DNA from 2 places in the Dorea sp. AF24-7LB genome. Region 2 is predicted to be linked to the other one. Evidence: predicted binding sites of a transcription regulator. Region 2 holds the regulator's gene; the other holds the start of a gene.
What was found. The regulator HrcA, encoded in region 2, represses chaperone genes, less so after heat shock. The targets are predictions, from matches to a motif close to TGTTAGCACTCNNNNNNNNNGAGTGCTAACA.
Positions count from the first base shown of each region.

Region 1: DWY31_RS04590 (co-chaperone GroES) is a predicted target of HrcA. The motif match lies at 2,222-2,252, and genes of this name have one in related genera.

Region 1 is NZ_QUFR01000003.1:110,345-118,021, reverse strand. Features, by position in the region: gene topA (type I DNA topoisomerase) at 1-932, shown strand, start outside; gene codY (GTP-sensing pleiotropic transcriptional regulator CodY) at 999-1,781, shown strand; gene DWY31_RS04595 (hypothetical protein) at 1,859-2,170, shown strand; gene DWY31_RS04590 (co-chaperone GroES) at 2,288-2,572, shown strand; gene groL (chaperonin GroEL) at 2,620-4,245, shown strand; gene DWY31_RS04580 (DUF6106 family protein) at 4,340-4,840, shown strand; gene guaB (IMP dehydrogenase) at 4,989-6,443, shown strand; gene DWY31_RS04570 (aldose epimerase family protein) at 6,503-7,534, shown strand; gene DWY31_RS04565 (peptidoglycan recognition protein family protein) at 7,573-7,677, shown strand, end outside.
Region 2 is NZ_QUFR01000007.1:40,629-48,305, forward strand. Features, by position in the region: gene DWY31_RS08570 (MFS transporter) at 1-407, shown strand, start outside; gene dnaJ (molecular chaperone DnaJ) at 513-1,709, opposite strand; gene dnaK (molecular chaperone DnaK) at 1,861-3,744, opposite strand; gene grpE (nucleotide exchange factor GrpE) at 3,780-4,412, opposite strand; gene hrcA (heat-inducible transcriptional repressor HrcA) at 4,430-5,473, opposite strand; gene DWY31_RS08595 (hypothetical protein) at 5,621-5,914, opposite strand; gene DWY31_RS08600 (response regulator transcription factor) at 5,990-6,607, opposite strand; gene DWY31_RS08605 (hybrid sensor histidine kinase/response regulator) at 6,607-7,677, opposite strand, start outside.

The DNA.
Region 1 (7,677 bases), on a different contig from region 2:
GCAGAATGCAGCCGGCAAAATATGAGACAACATCTGTGAAGATCAGTGCAGGAAAATATCGTTTTACAGTAGCTGCTTCCAAGATTGTATTCCAGGGATTCCGACTGGTTTATACAGAAGCAGGAGAAGAGAAAGAAGAAAAATCTGTATTGATGAAAGGGCTGGATATGGATTCAAAGCTCACAAAAGAAAGTTTTGATACGAAGCAGCACTTTACACAGCCACCGGCACATTATACAGAAGCAACACTTGTAAAAGCTCTTGAAGAACTGGGCATTGGACGTCCAAGCACGTATGCACCGACAATTTCAACGATTATTGCCAGAAGATATGTTGCAAAAGAGAACAAGAATCTGTATCTGACAGAACTGGGAGAAGTTGTAGATAATATCATGTTACAGTCCTTCCCAAGCATTGTAGATGTGAATTTTACAGCCAACATGGAAAGCTTGCTTGATGGTGTGGCAGAAGGTAAGGTAAAATGGAAGACGATTATCGAGAACTTCTATCCGGATATTGAAGCCGCAGTGGAAAAGGCACAGAAAGAATTAGAGACAGTCAAGATCGAAGATGAAGTGACTGACGTTGTCTGTGAACAGTGCGGACGCAACATGGTCATCAAATACGGTCCACACGGAAAATTCCTCGCATGTCCGGGATTCCCGGAGTGTAGAAATACAAAGCCTTATCTGGAAAAAATCGGTGTTTCCTGCCCGCTTTGTGGAAAAGATGTTGTGCTCCGTAAGACAAAGAAAGGCAGAAAATATTACGGATGTGAAGACAATCCGGACTGTGAATTTATGTCATGGCAGAAACCGGTTCAGAAAAAGTGTCCGAGATGTGGAAATTATATGGTCGAAAAGGGAAATAAGATCTGTTGTAGTGACGCTCAGTGCGGATATGTAGAAAATAAGAAAAATTCTGATAAATAACAATAATATTCGTTGAATTATAGTGAATTGTATGATAATATAACTTCATAGGATGGAGGAGTGCAAATGAGCGTACAATTATTAGACAAAACTAGAAAAATCAACAAGTTACTTCACAACAATAATTCAAGTAAAGTGGTCTTTAATGATATTTGTGAAGTTCTGACAGAGATTCTGTCATCGAATGTACTGGTGGTCAGCAAAAAAGGAAAAGTTCTCGGAGGAAGCAAATGTACAGGCGTTCCGTATATAGAAGAACTGATCCAGAAGGAAGTAGGCAGACATATTGATGATATGTTAAATGAACGTCTGCTCAGCATTCTTTCGACAAAGGAAAATGTGAATCTTGAGACTCTTGGATTTTCGGAAGAAGCCTCAAAAGGTTATCAGGCTATTATAACTCCAATCGATATCGCAGGAGAGAGACTCGGCACATTATTCATCTATAAGAAAGACGAAGTATATGAGATTGATGATATCATTTTAAGTGAATATGGAACAACAGTTGTTGGTCTTGAGATGCTTCGTTCTGTAAATGAAGAAAGTGCGGAGGAAACAAGAAAAGAACACATTGTACAGTCAGCCATCAGCACACTTTCTTATTCTGAACTGGAAGCGATCATTCATATTTTTGATGAACTGGATGGTACAGAAGGAATCCTGGTTGCAAGCAAGATTGCAGACCGTGTAGGAATCACTCGTTCTGTGATCGTGAATGCGCTTCGCAAGTTTGAGAGTGCCGGAGTTATTGAATCCAGATCTTCCGGTATGAAGGGAACTTATATCAAAGTTGTGAATGATTATGTATTTACGGAACTGGATAAGATCAAAGCAGAGCGCAACAATTAAGATGAAGTATAAGGGTATCGGGAGACTGGTACCCTTTTCTTTGATTGAAGATGAGATGAATTTTACTGGAGGATATAATGGAAAAATTTCAGGACGATACGGTGAAACTCGAGATGATAAAAACGATTCTTGACGGGGGATATTTTAACGATAATATCTATCTGTGTAAGATGATTAAGTATAATGAAGAAGAGGAATGCATATATCTGTTAACGGGGAAGACGGAACTGTCAGAATTTTCTTTGGACAGTATCTATGAGTGCACGATGACGGATGAGGAAGAAGAGGTCAAATGCAGAGGAAAGATTGTCGAACGGTACTGGGATAAGAGAGGAAAAGTACTTGTTTTCCATGTGGAAAATGGATTTTATAAAAATACTGTAAACTAAACAAAGGCGGTTGACAAAATATTAAGAGAGTGCTATTTTATATCTAGAGTTTCTTAGCACTCTCTTTTTTCGAGTGCTAACAAAATAAATAAGTATATCATTTAAGGAGGAATAAATATGAAATTAGTACCATTAGGAGACAGAGTTGTATTAAAACAGTTGGTTGCAGAAGAGACAACAAAATCAGGAATCGTAATTCCTGGACAGTCTAAAGAAAAACCACAGCAGGCAGAGATCGTTGCTGTAGGACCTGGTGGAACAGTTGACGGAAAAGAAGTGAAGATGAATGTCACTGTAGGACAGAAAGTTATTTATTCTAAATACGCAGGAACATCTGTAGAGCTTGATGATGAAGAATATATTATCGTAAAACAGGACGATATCCTTGCAATTTGTGAGTAAGATGTAGATGTAAGAAGAGAAACAAAGATTATAGGAGGCATTTGATCATGGCAAAGGAAATTAAATATGGCGCAGAAGCAAGAGCAGCATTAGAAGAAGGAGTTAATAAGCTGGCTGATACAGTCAGAGTTACGTTAGGACCAAAAGGACGTAACGTAGTTCTTGACAAATCTTTCGGAGCACCGCTTATTACTAATGATGGTGTTACAATTGCAAAAGAAATTGAATTAGAAGATGCATTTGAGAATATGGGTGCACAGCTTATCAAAGAAGTTGCATCTAAGACAAATGATGTTGCCGGAGATGGTACAACAACAGCTACAGTACTTGCACAGGCAATGGTACATGAAGGAATGAAGAACCTGGCAGCAGGAGCAAACCCGATCATCCTTAGAAAAGGAATGAAGAAAGCAACAGACAAAGCAGTTGAGACGATCGCTAAAATGTCCAGCAAAGTAAAAGACAAAGATCAGATCGCAAAAGTTGCAGCTATTTCTGCAAGTGATGAAGAAGTTGGAAAGATGGTTGCAGATGCAATGGAAAAAGTTTCCAATGACGGGGTTATCACAATTGAAGAATCCAAGACTATGAAGACAGAACTTGACCTTGTAGAAGGTATGCAGTTTGACCGTGGATATGTATCTGCATATATGGCTACAGATATGGATAAGATGGAAGCAAATCTGGATGATCCATATATCTTGATCACAGACAAGAAGATTTCTAACATTCAGGAGATCCTGCCAGTTCTGGAGCAGATCGTACAGTCCGGAGCAAGACTCCTGATCGTTGCAGAAGATATTGAAGGTGAGGCTCTTACAACACTGATTGTAAACAAACTGCGTGGAACATTCAATGTAGTAGGTGTTAAAGCGCCTGGATATGGTGACAGAAGAAAAGAGATGTTAAAAGATCTTGCAATTCTGACAGGCGGTCAGGTAATTTCAGAAGAACTCGGTATGGAATTGAAAGATACAACACTGGATCAGCTTGGACGTGCAAAATCTGTAAAAGTTCAGAAAGAAAATACAGTTATCGTTGATGGATGCGGAGACAAACAGGCAATCGCAGACCGTGTAGCACAGATCAAAGCACAGATTGAAGAGACAACATCTGATTTCGACAGAGAGAAACTGCAGGAGAGACTTGCAAAACTTGCAGGCGGTGTAGCAGTTATCCGTGTAGGTGCTGCAACTGAGACTGAGATGAAAGAAGCAAAACTTCGTATGGAAGATGCACTTGCAGCAACAAGAGCAGCCGTAGAAGAAGGAATCATTGCAGGTGGCGGATCTGCTTATATTCACTGTGCAAAAGAAGTTGCCAAGATCGTTGCTGATTTGGATGGTGATGAGAAGACAGGTGCGAATGTTGTACTGAAAGCTCTGGAAGCTCCACTGCTCCGCATCGCTGCAAATGCAGGACTGGAAGGCGCAGTAATCATTAATAAAGTATATGAGTCAGAACCAGGAATCGGATTTGATGCATTAGCTGAGGAATATGTAGACATGGTTGAACATGGTATCCTTGATCCGGCTAAGGTAACAAGAAGTGCTCTGCAGAATGCAACAAGTGTTGCATCTACACTGCTGACAACAGAGTCCGTTGTTGCTAATATCAAAGAAGAGACACCGGCTATGCCTGCAGGTGCAGGTGCCGGAATGGGCATGATGTAAGAAAAAGTTAAGAAAACTCCCTGCATGGGGAGTTTTCTTTTTTCTTGTTTTTGTGCTACAATAGACACATTGAGAAAAGCGGAGGATGTAAGACATGAATGACATATGTACAGAACAGCTTATTAAAAGGAAGAAAAGCAAAGGTCAGTGGTTTCTGGAAGGAATGGTGCTTGCAGCGACTTTACTGAGTGTATATGGTGTCGTACATTGTCTTTTTTTTATAGTGCTTACAGTTATATTACTTGTAATGGATATATATTTGTATCTGGAATTTGATGCAGAATATGAATATTTATTTGTGAATGGGGAACTGGATGTTGACAAGATCATACATAAGTCGAGAAGAAGACGAATCTGTACAATAAAGTTAGAAGAAATAGAGGTCCTGGCTCCATTTGGAACAGGTGAACTCAGACAGTACCAGCGGGCAAAGAAAAGCGATTATAGCTCGGGCAGACGCAATGATCAGACTTATGTGCTAGTTGTTTCCAGGGCAGGAGAATTAAGAAAAATTATTTTTGAACCGAATCAGACGATTGTAGACGGGTATGCCGGAATGATTCCGGGAAAAGTTACATACAAATCTGCAAAATAGTCAGAAAAATGTATTTTGTATGTATAAAAAAACAAGTTGACAAACGATAGCAAAGTTCGTTATGATACCAGTTAATTATAGGAAAGAGCAAAACGGAGTTTTTACCCCGATAAGCTATAAATAAGGATAAGAGTGAAAGGAGTTTACCATGGGAAAAATTATTGGAGAAGGAATTACATTTGATGACGTGCTGCTTGTACCGGCATATTCTGAGGTGATTCCAAATCAAGTAGATTTATCCACGTATTTAACAAAAAATATTAAATTGAATATACCGATGATGAGTGCAGGTATGGATACGGTTACAGAACACCGTATGGCAATTGCAATGGCTCGTCAGGGTGGAATTGGTATCATTCATAAGAATATGACGATCGAGCAGCAGGCAGAGGAAGTTGATAAAGTAAAACGTTCTGAGAACGGTGTTATCACGGATCCATTTTATCTGTCTCCGGAACATACGTTGGAAGATGCCAATAATTTAATGGCAAAATTCCGCATTTCAGGTGTACCAATTACAGAAAACGGAAAACTGGTAGGCATTATCACGAACCGTGATCTGAAATTTGAAGAAGATTTTACGAAGAAGATTAAAGAATCAATGACTTCTGAGGGACTTATTACAGCACAGGAAGGAATTACGCTGGAAGATGCAAAGAAGATTCTTGCAAAAGCCAGAAAAGAGAAATTACCGATCGTAGACAAAGATTTCAATTTGAAAGGTCTTATTACGATTAAAGATATTGAAAAACAGATCAAATATCCACTGTCAGCTAAAGATTCCCAGGGAAGACTGCTCTGTGGTGCAGCACTTGGAATTACCGCAAACTGCCTGGAACGTGCACGGGAACTTGTGAATGCACATGTAGACGTTGTTGTTATGGATTCTGCACATGGACATTCTGCTAATGTACTCCGTACCGTAGATATGGTCAAATCCAAATTCCCGGATCTGCAGGTTATCGCAGGAAACGTTGCAACAGGAACAGCAGCAGAAGCGCTGATCAAAGCAGGAGCAGATGCAGTAAAGGTTGGTATTGGACCTGGATCTATCTGTACAACACGTGTCGTTGCAGGTATCGGTGTTCCACAGATCACAGCAGTTATGAATTGTTATGAAGCGGCAGACAAATATGGAATTCCGATTATCGCAGATGGTGGTATCAAATATTCAGGAGATATGACAAAAGCAATTGCAGCCGGTGCGAATGTATGTATGATGGGATCAATCTTTGCAGGATGTGATGAGAGCCCGGGAACATTTGAATTATATCAGGGAAGAAAATACAAAGTATACCGTGGCATGGGATCGATTGCTGCAATGGAGAACGGAAGCAAAGACCGTTATTTCCAGACAGATGCGAAGAAGTTAGTACCGGAAGGTGTAGAAGGACGTGTAGCATACAAAGGAACTGTAGAAGATACTGTATTCCAGTTGATGGGAGGTCTTCGTTCCGGTATGGGTTACTGCGGAACTCCAACAATTGAAGAACTCAAACAGAGAGGACAGTTCGTAAAGATCTCATCTGCATCTCTGAAAGAAAGTCATCCGCACGACATTCACATTACGAAAGAAGCTCCAAACTACAGTGTAGATGAGTAAAAGAGAATAATACCAGAGAAATTTGGCGTTATAATAGACATTACAGCAGGAGGCAAGATATGAAGCGGGCATTTGGAACATTGAAAACAAAAGAAAAGGCAGAATTGTATCTGTTGAAGAATGAAAAAGGGATGGAAGTTGCTATTTCCGATTATGGCGCAACGATTGTAAATGTGATCGTACCAGATAAGGAAGGACATCCGACGGATGTTGTTCTCGGATATGACGATGTCAGTGGTTATGAAAAAGGCGACCGTGTATTTGGCGCATTTGTAGGACGTGTGGCAAACCGTATTGCAGGAGGTTCATTTACATTAAATGGTAAGACTTATGAACTGACAAAGAATGATGGGGATAATACACTACACGGTGGTAGAGATATGATGAATAAGCGTATGTGGAAAGTTGAAGAATCTACAGATAATAGCGTGACTTTATCACTTGACAGCCCAGATGGAGACCAGGGATTTCCAGGAAATCTTAAGCTGACAGTAACTTATACGGTTACACCGGAGAATGAACTGGAAATTGTTTATAGATCAACAGCAGATGCAGATACACTGCTGAATCTTACAAATCACAGTTATTTTAATCTCGCCGGACAGGGAAGTGGCGATGTACTGGATCAGAAAGTAACGATCAGTGCAGATTATTTTACTCTTGCAGATGCCCAGAGTATTCCGACAGGTGAACTGACACCTGTAAAGGGAACACCGATGGATTTTAATGAAGCAAAAGCGATCGGACAGGATATAGAAGCGGATTACCAGCCGTTGATCGATGGAAAAGGTTACGATCATAACTGGGTGATCAGAGGTGAAGGATTCCGCAAAGCTGCCTCCATGTATTCTGATAAGACAGGAATCCATATGGATGTATATACAGATCTTCCGGGTATGCAGTTGTATACAGCAAACTATGTTGATTATGAGAAAGGCAAAGGCGGAGCTGAATACCGTATCCGCAATGCTGCCTGCTTTGAAACACAGTTTTTCCCGGATGCCATTCATCATTCGGAGTTTGCGCAGCCGGTTATCAAGGCGAATGAACTATTTACATCCAAAACGGTATATCAGTTTTCTATTCAATAAGAATTTACAAAAGGCATAGAATATATGCCATATGAATAATGTGTAGTATGAAGAGAACAAAAAAGATTAAAAACAGAAAAAAATCATTCACAACTATACAACAGAAAAAACAGGCTCAGCGCAGGATGCGGCTGGGCCTGCTT
Region 2 (7,677 bases):
TATGTATTTTATCCTATTTAGGGATTTCATTATTCTCGATTCCGCTATTAAATCTGATTGCCTGCGCTGTCTGTGGGCTTTCAGTGGGAATCATGTGGCCTGGAACTTTCAGCAAGGCATCGGCAGCTTTGCCCAAAGGGGGAACAGCCATGTTTGCATTGCTGGCATTAGGTGGAGATATAGGTTGTTCAGGAGGTCCTACATTGGTTGGAATGGTATCAGGAGCTTTTGGAGATAACCTAAAGATGGGAATTTTGGCAGGAATTATTTTTCCAGTGTTGCTACTTATAGGAGTCATTCTTTGCAGAAGACAAAAGAAAATTACTAAATATTTTTGCTTCTTTTACCGGTCCTGCCACACAGACAAGCACAATTGCACAATTTTATCATCTGTTTTCTATCGCTAATAAGCAATTTTAAAAAAACAGAAAGAGAATATGCATCGATATATCTCTATATCCGATTCACATTCTCTTTCTGTTCATTATTCATCTATGGCTAATAAATCTCTTCTAATCCTCAAAAGCTTCTTTCACTTTATCCATAAAGCCTTTTTTCTTCTTTCCACCTTTTGCAGAATCCTTTGGTTCGGATGATTCCGGTGTATGCAAAGTATTGCCGGAAAGCTCATCGAACTTGCGGAGTGCTTCTTTCGCTTCTGCACTTAAATGTTCCGGTGTCTGGATCACCAGTGTTACATAATGATCGCCACGGATGCTTGCACTTCGGATAGAAGGAACTCCCTTGCCTTTGAGACGTACTTTTGTACCGGTCTTGGTTCCCGGTTTTACAGTGTAGATCACATCTCCGTCTACGGTCTTGATCTTCACATCTGCACCAAGTGCTGCCTGTGCGAATGAAATCGGTACCGTAGAAAAAATATGCATATCCTGCCGCTGGAAGATCGGATGTCTGGATACAACCACTTCTACCAGAAGATCTCCTCTTGGTCCGCCGTTCACGCCCGGTTCTCCTTTTTCACGGATTCTTACACTCTGTCCATTGTCAATACCTGCCGGAATGGATACAGATATTTTCTTTCTGTTGGAAACATAACCGGTTCCACCGCAGCCTGAACACTTCTCACGGATGATTTTACCGGTTCCGTGACAGTCCGGACAGGTCTGTACATTCTGTACTGTTCCGAAGAAGGACTGCTGTGTATAAACAACCTGACCTTTTCCTCCACATTTTGAACATGTCTCCGGGGATGTTCCCGGTTTTGCACCTGTTCCATTACATTTCGGACATGAATCTTTTAATACAACATCCAACTCTTTTTCACAGCCAAACACTGCTTCTTCAAATGTAATTCTGACACTCTTGCGGATGTTTGCACCTTTCATAGGTCCCTGACTGGCACGACCGCCTCTTCGGCCGCCTCCAAACAGATCACCAAACATATCTCCGAAAATGTCACTGAAATCTGCGCCGTTAAAATCAAATCCGCCGAATCCACCGGCTCCGCCTGCGCCACCTTCAAAGGCTGCATGACCGTACTGGTCGTACTGGCGACGTTTGTCTGCATCGCTCAGTACCGCATAGGCTTCCGATGCTTCTTTGAATTTCTTTTCCGCCTCTGCATCACCAGGATTCATATCAGGATGGTATTTTTTAGCGACTTTTCTGTATGCTTTTTTAATTGTGGCTTCATCTGCATCTCTGCTTACGCCAAGCACTTCATAATAATCTCTCTTTGATTCTGCCATCTCTTATCCCTTTCCACTGTAAATCTAATCTGCCTTTCCTGTACCTGTAAGCACCTGCCACTGACAGCTTCTTACGGATACTGTGAAACAGAAAGAAGTTCTGTGTGCCCGGCTTACACCGGACACACAGAACAACCTATCTTACCAGGTCTTATACTTCTTTATAATCTCCGTCTACTACGTCGTCTCCCTGGAATCCTTCCGGTGCCGGACCTGCTCCCTGTGCACCTGTTCCCATGTTCGGATCAGCTCCCTGTGCGCCAGCTGCAGCTCCTGCCTGCTCATACATCTTTGTGAAGAGTTTCTGAGCACTCTCTGTCAGTTTTTCTTTTGCTGCTTTAATCTCAGCGATCTGAGCATCTGTCATCTCTTCTGTATTTGCCTTCTCAAGCAGATCTTTCAGTGCTTTGCAGTCAGCTTCTACTGCTGCTTTGTCAGCTGCATCCAGTTTGTCTCCAGCTTCAGACAATGCTTTCTCTGTCTGGAATACGAATGCATCTGCTTCGTTCTTTGTATCGATTCCTTCTTTACGTTTCTTATCCTGTGCTTCAAATGCAGCAGCTTCTTTTACAGCTTTATCAATATCTTCATCAGACATGTTAGATCCTGCTGTGATTGTGATATGCTGCTCTTTTCCTGTTCCAAGATCTTTTGCAGATACATTTACGATACCATTTGCATCGATATCGAATGTAACTTCGATCTGCGGTACTCCACGCGGAGCCGGTGCGATTCCATCCAGTCTGAACTGTCCGAGGGACTTGTTGTCTTTAGCAAACTGTCTCTCACCCTGTACAACGTTGATATCAACGGCTGTCTGGTTATCTGCTGCTGTAGAGAAGATCTGGCTCTTCTTTGTCGGGATTGTTGTATTTCTCTCGATCAGTCTTGTAGCTACACCACCCATTGTCTCGATAGACAGTGACAGTGGAGTTACATCCAGAAGAAGGATGTCGCCTGCGCCTGTATCTCCTGCAAGTTTACCACCCTGAACAGAAGCACCAAGTGCTACACACTCATCTGGGTTCAGAGATTTGCTAGGCTCTTTTCCTGTCAGACGTTTTACTTCTTCCTGTACAGCCGGGATACGTGTAGATCCACCAACCAGCAGTACCTGACCAAGCTCAGAAGCTGTGATACCAGCATCAGATAATGCTCTCTGAACCGGCTCAGATGTCTTCATCACAAGGTCGTGTGTCAGTTCATCAAATTTAGCTCTTGTGAGGTTCATATCAAAATGTTTCGGTCCCTCTGCTGTAGCTGTGATGAATGGCAGGTTGATATTTGTGGTTGTTGCAGAAGAAAGTTCTTTCTTCGCTTTCTCAGCTGCTTCTTTTAATCTCTGCAGTGCCATCTTATCTGTAGATAAGTCTACACCTTCCTGTTTCTTGAATTCTGCGATCATGTAATCTGTGATCTTCTGGTCAAAGTCATCTCCACCAAGTCTGTTGTTACCTGCTGTAGATAATACCTCGATAACACCGTCACCAATCTCGATTACGGATACATCGAATGTACCACCACCAAGGTCATATACCATAATCTTCTGTTCATTCTCATTGTCAAGTCCGTAAGCAAGTGCTGCTGCCGTAGGCTCGTTGATGATACGTTTTACATCAAGTCCTGCGATCTTACCGGCATCTTTTGTAGCCTGACGCTGAGCATCGTTGAAGTAAGCAGGTACTGTGATAACAGCTTCTGTTACTTTTTCTCCAAGATATCCTTCTGCATCTGCTTTTAATTTCTGAAGGATCATTGCTGAAATCTCCTGCGGAGAATATTTCTTCTCATCTACAGTTACTTTATAATCAGATCCCATCTCTCTCTTGATAGAAGAGATTGTTCTCTCTGCGTTTGTAACTGCCTGACGTTTTGCAGGTTCACCTACAAGACGCTCTCCTGTTTTTGTAAATGCTACTACTGACGGTGTAGTTCTTGCACCTTCTGTGTTAGCGATAACTGTTGGCTGTCCACCTTCCATTACGGCTACACAGCTGTTTGTTGTACCTAAGTCAATACCAATGATTTTACCCATAATAATTGTCCTCCTGTTCTATTTCTAAATAAATTCTAATTTGCTACTTTTACCATACTGTGTCTCACTACAGAGTCACGATACATATAACCTTTTTGGAATTCTTCGGCAATGATATTCTCACCGAGATTCTCATCTTCCACATGCATAACCGCATTGTGAAGATTCGGGTCAAATTCCTGACCTACCGCTTCGATAGGTTTCACCTCGATTCCTTCCAGTGTTGTCATCAGTTGTTTGTAAACCTTCTCCATTCCCTGGATAAATGGATCTTCTTTGTCTTCTTCCTTCACTGCATCCAGACCTCTTTCGAAATTGTCTACAACCGGAAGAATCTTCTCTATGATATCTTTCGCACCAACTTCGTACATTTGGGATTTCTCCTTCTCTGTACGTTTGCGGAAGTTATCAAACTCTGCCATCTGACGAGTGAGTCTGTCAGTCAGTTCCTCAATCTTCTCGTCTTTTTTATCTTTCTTATCCTTCTTTCCAAATAACTTCTTGCCGGATTTCTTCTCTTCTGTATCGGATTCTTTGCTGCCCTCTGTCTCTGCTTCCTTCGCTTCGTCTTCGGCTGCCTCTTCTTTAGTGGCTTCAGCTGTCTTCTTTGCTTCCTCCACAGCTTCCTTTACCATCTCTTCCTGGCTCTTTTCTTTGTTATCTTCCAAGGGTACTTCCACCTTTCTTATTCATTCTTATGAAACATCTGATCCAGTTCTGTCTGGAGACGCTTCATAGATTTTAAAACATGCTCATAATCCATCCGCTTCGGTCCGATAATGCCTATCGTTCCCTTCATGCCCTCGCCTAATTCATAGGTTGCGGTCACGACACTGCAGTCCTTCATGTTCTGTACCGGTGCTTCATCACCGATATAAACCTGGATTCCTGTATTCTCTTCATGAGAAAGTGTCTGGGTTACAAGCTCTGTAAGCTGTTGTTTTTCTTCAAATGCACTGATGATATCCTGAGCGCTCTGCTTATCGCTGAGCTCTGGATATTTAAAAATGTTCGTCGCACCACTTGTATAGATCTGCATATCTTCATCGACCTGTATCGTATCTGCGACTGCATCCAGTACATTGCCAATCACCACGCTGTGAATACCTGCCTGCTCTTTGAGTCTTGCGATCAGTCCTAAATTGATCTCCTCAATGGACATACCATTGAGTGTTGTATTCAAAAGCATATTCAGCTTCAGCAGGTTCTCATTGCTGAGCGGTTCTTCCAGATGAATGAGCTTGTTCTTAATCACATTGCCGCCGAGAACAATTACCGCGATCACCTGTTCTTCATCCACCATAGACAACTGGAGGAACTTGATCTTATTGGAATTGTTCATCGGAGTGGAAACCATCGTTGCGTAATTCGTATTGTTCGCTAAAACTTTGGCTGCCTGTTTCAGAAGCTGATCCATCTTATCTGCTTTCTGAAGCATCTGATCCTGCATATCATTCAGTTCCTGCTCCTTCTCCTGCATCAGCATATCTACATATAATCTGTAGCCTTTATCCGAAGGAATACGACCTGCCGATGTATGTGGCTGTATGATATAACCAAGTTCTTCCAGATCCGCCATCTCATTACGGATCGTTGCTGAACTTAAATTCAAATCCGTATATTTGGAAATGGTTCTCGATCCGACCGGCTCGCCACTCTCTAGATAAGTCTGTATAATCGCATGTAAAATCTTAAGCTTACGATCACTCAGTCCATGTTCTTCTAACATCAGCTCTCCTCCTTTCGGATTTTTCTTTGTTAGCACTCATTAAAAAGGAGTGCTAACATCTTTCGACTATTAATGTAGCACTCCTTTTTCTGTTTGTCAACAGTATTTATTATTTTTTTAGATTCTTTTCAAACGCTTTAAAACAGTCTAGCTCAGTTCTACTTTTGCAGCCTCTTCCGGTTTGAAATCATTTGCCAGATCATAGATATTATGTCCTGTAGACTCACTTAATACACGTCCCTCTAATGAATAGCAGCGGATAAATCTTTTACCATCTACACTTGACCAGTGTTCTACATCCCAGCTCATGTATCCGTCTTCATCAGATTTCTTCTCTTTCAGATAAAGATCTACCTGACGGCCGTCTTTCATAAGCTGAACCAGTCCGTCTGTTCCATTTACTTCTACTTCTGCTTTGTTTACTGTGTCAAAAATTTTCATTTTGCATTCCTCCTGCGTGGTTATATATTTCCTCTATTATAGCCTTTTTCTATGTAAAACACAACCGAACATCCCCTATCCTTCAAACATTTTCCGCAGATCTCTTCTTTTCTCCACCTCAAGTTTTGAAAATATACGGGTAATTACATTTTTCACATAACCATAAGAATAATGATATTCCGCCGCAATCTCCCGGTTGTCCATCCCTTTTGCAATTGCCTGCGCAATCTTCCACTCGATTGGGCTTAACACTTCCTGCATCTTTTTATACGTTTCATTCTCCTTTATTTCTTCCGTTCGTTCTTCTCTGGCCCGTCCTTCTTCATATTGTAAATGGCGTTCCACTCTTGCAAGCAGTACTTCTTTCACAAATGGTTTCACAATATAATCTACCGCGCCGGATTTTAATCCGCGCACTTCATAATCTGCATCGGAAAATCCGGTCAGGAAAATAATCGGCACACTGCCTGCCGCCGGAATCTTCTTCATCTCATTTAGTGTCTCATATCCATCCATTCCAGGCATAGCAATATCCAGAAGGATCAGATCCGGGATCACGCCTTTTTCCAGAAGTGCAATCGCCTGGCTCCCGGCTTTGGCTACACTGACACTGTAAAATTCTGACAGAATCTCTTCTGCTGTCTTTAATAAAATCAGATCGTCATCCACGACCAATACATGTTTTTTCTCCATCAGTGTTCCTCCTTCCACTTTCTGAAAATACTCTCTGCTTCTTCAAAATCCAGCTCGCGGATTTTCTGTCCGATCTGTTCCAACAGCTTTCTTCTCTCCGGATCATTTTCTGTGTCCAGCAGCTTTTGATTCCAGGTGGAAGCTTCCTTCCCCTGATAACGCATCAATGCTTCACGTAATGCTTTTTCATAGGTTTCTTTCCGGTTTATATCTGCTATGGTACTCTCTGCTTCTTCGTTTTCTCTCTGCGGTATGAGCTGCACTATTTCTTTCCGGAACTGTCTGGCTCCTTTTACCGTTCTCTCCCATTCCAGATAAAGAAGCGGCATTGCATATTTGAAATAATCCGCATCCATTTCTTTGCCATGCACTTCCATCGCCTGTGCCAGCTCTGAGAGTTCTCCTGCGCCAATTGCTTTTGCATTGCTTTTCAGTGTATGCATTTCACCGGTCAGTGCCATCAGGATCTCCGTCCTTTTCTTTTCTGTATCTGCATATTTCAGTGCTTTTTCCATTTTCTCCATCTGCCTGCGATTCGGTTCATAATAATCTGTAAAAAATTCTATCAATTTTGCATATTGATATATATTTCCATCCAGTAAATGCAGTCCTTTTTCCATCTGGATCTCACAGACTTGCAGCTGTGCTTTCAGCCGGTTGTAATCTTTTCCTGATATTTTCCATTCTTTTCGGCTGCTTTTTGTAACCAGTATATCCGGCAGATAAGCCAGAAGCAGCTCTTCCATTCTCTCCCAGCGAATCGGTTTTGATAAATAAGCGGCAAATCCTTCTTTTTCAAACATCTGCTGGATTCCACTTGTAACATCTGCCGTCAGTGCGATCACCGGAACACGGATTTCCATCTCCTTCATACGCCGAAATGTTTCCAGCCCATCCATTTCCGGCATCATATAATCAAGAAATATCATATGATAATTTCCTTTTCTGACTTTCTCGATACATTCCGAGCCACTCACTGCTGTATCTGTGCGGATCTTGGTATGTTTTAACAGTGAACAGATCACTCGCAGGTTCTCTTCCCTGTCATCCACAATAAGAACCTTTGCATC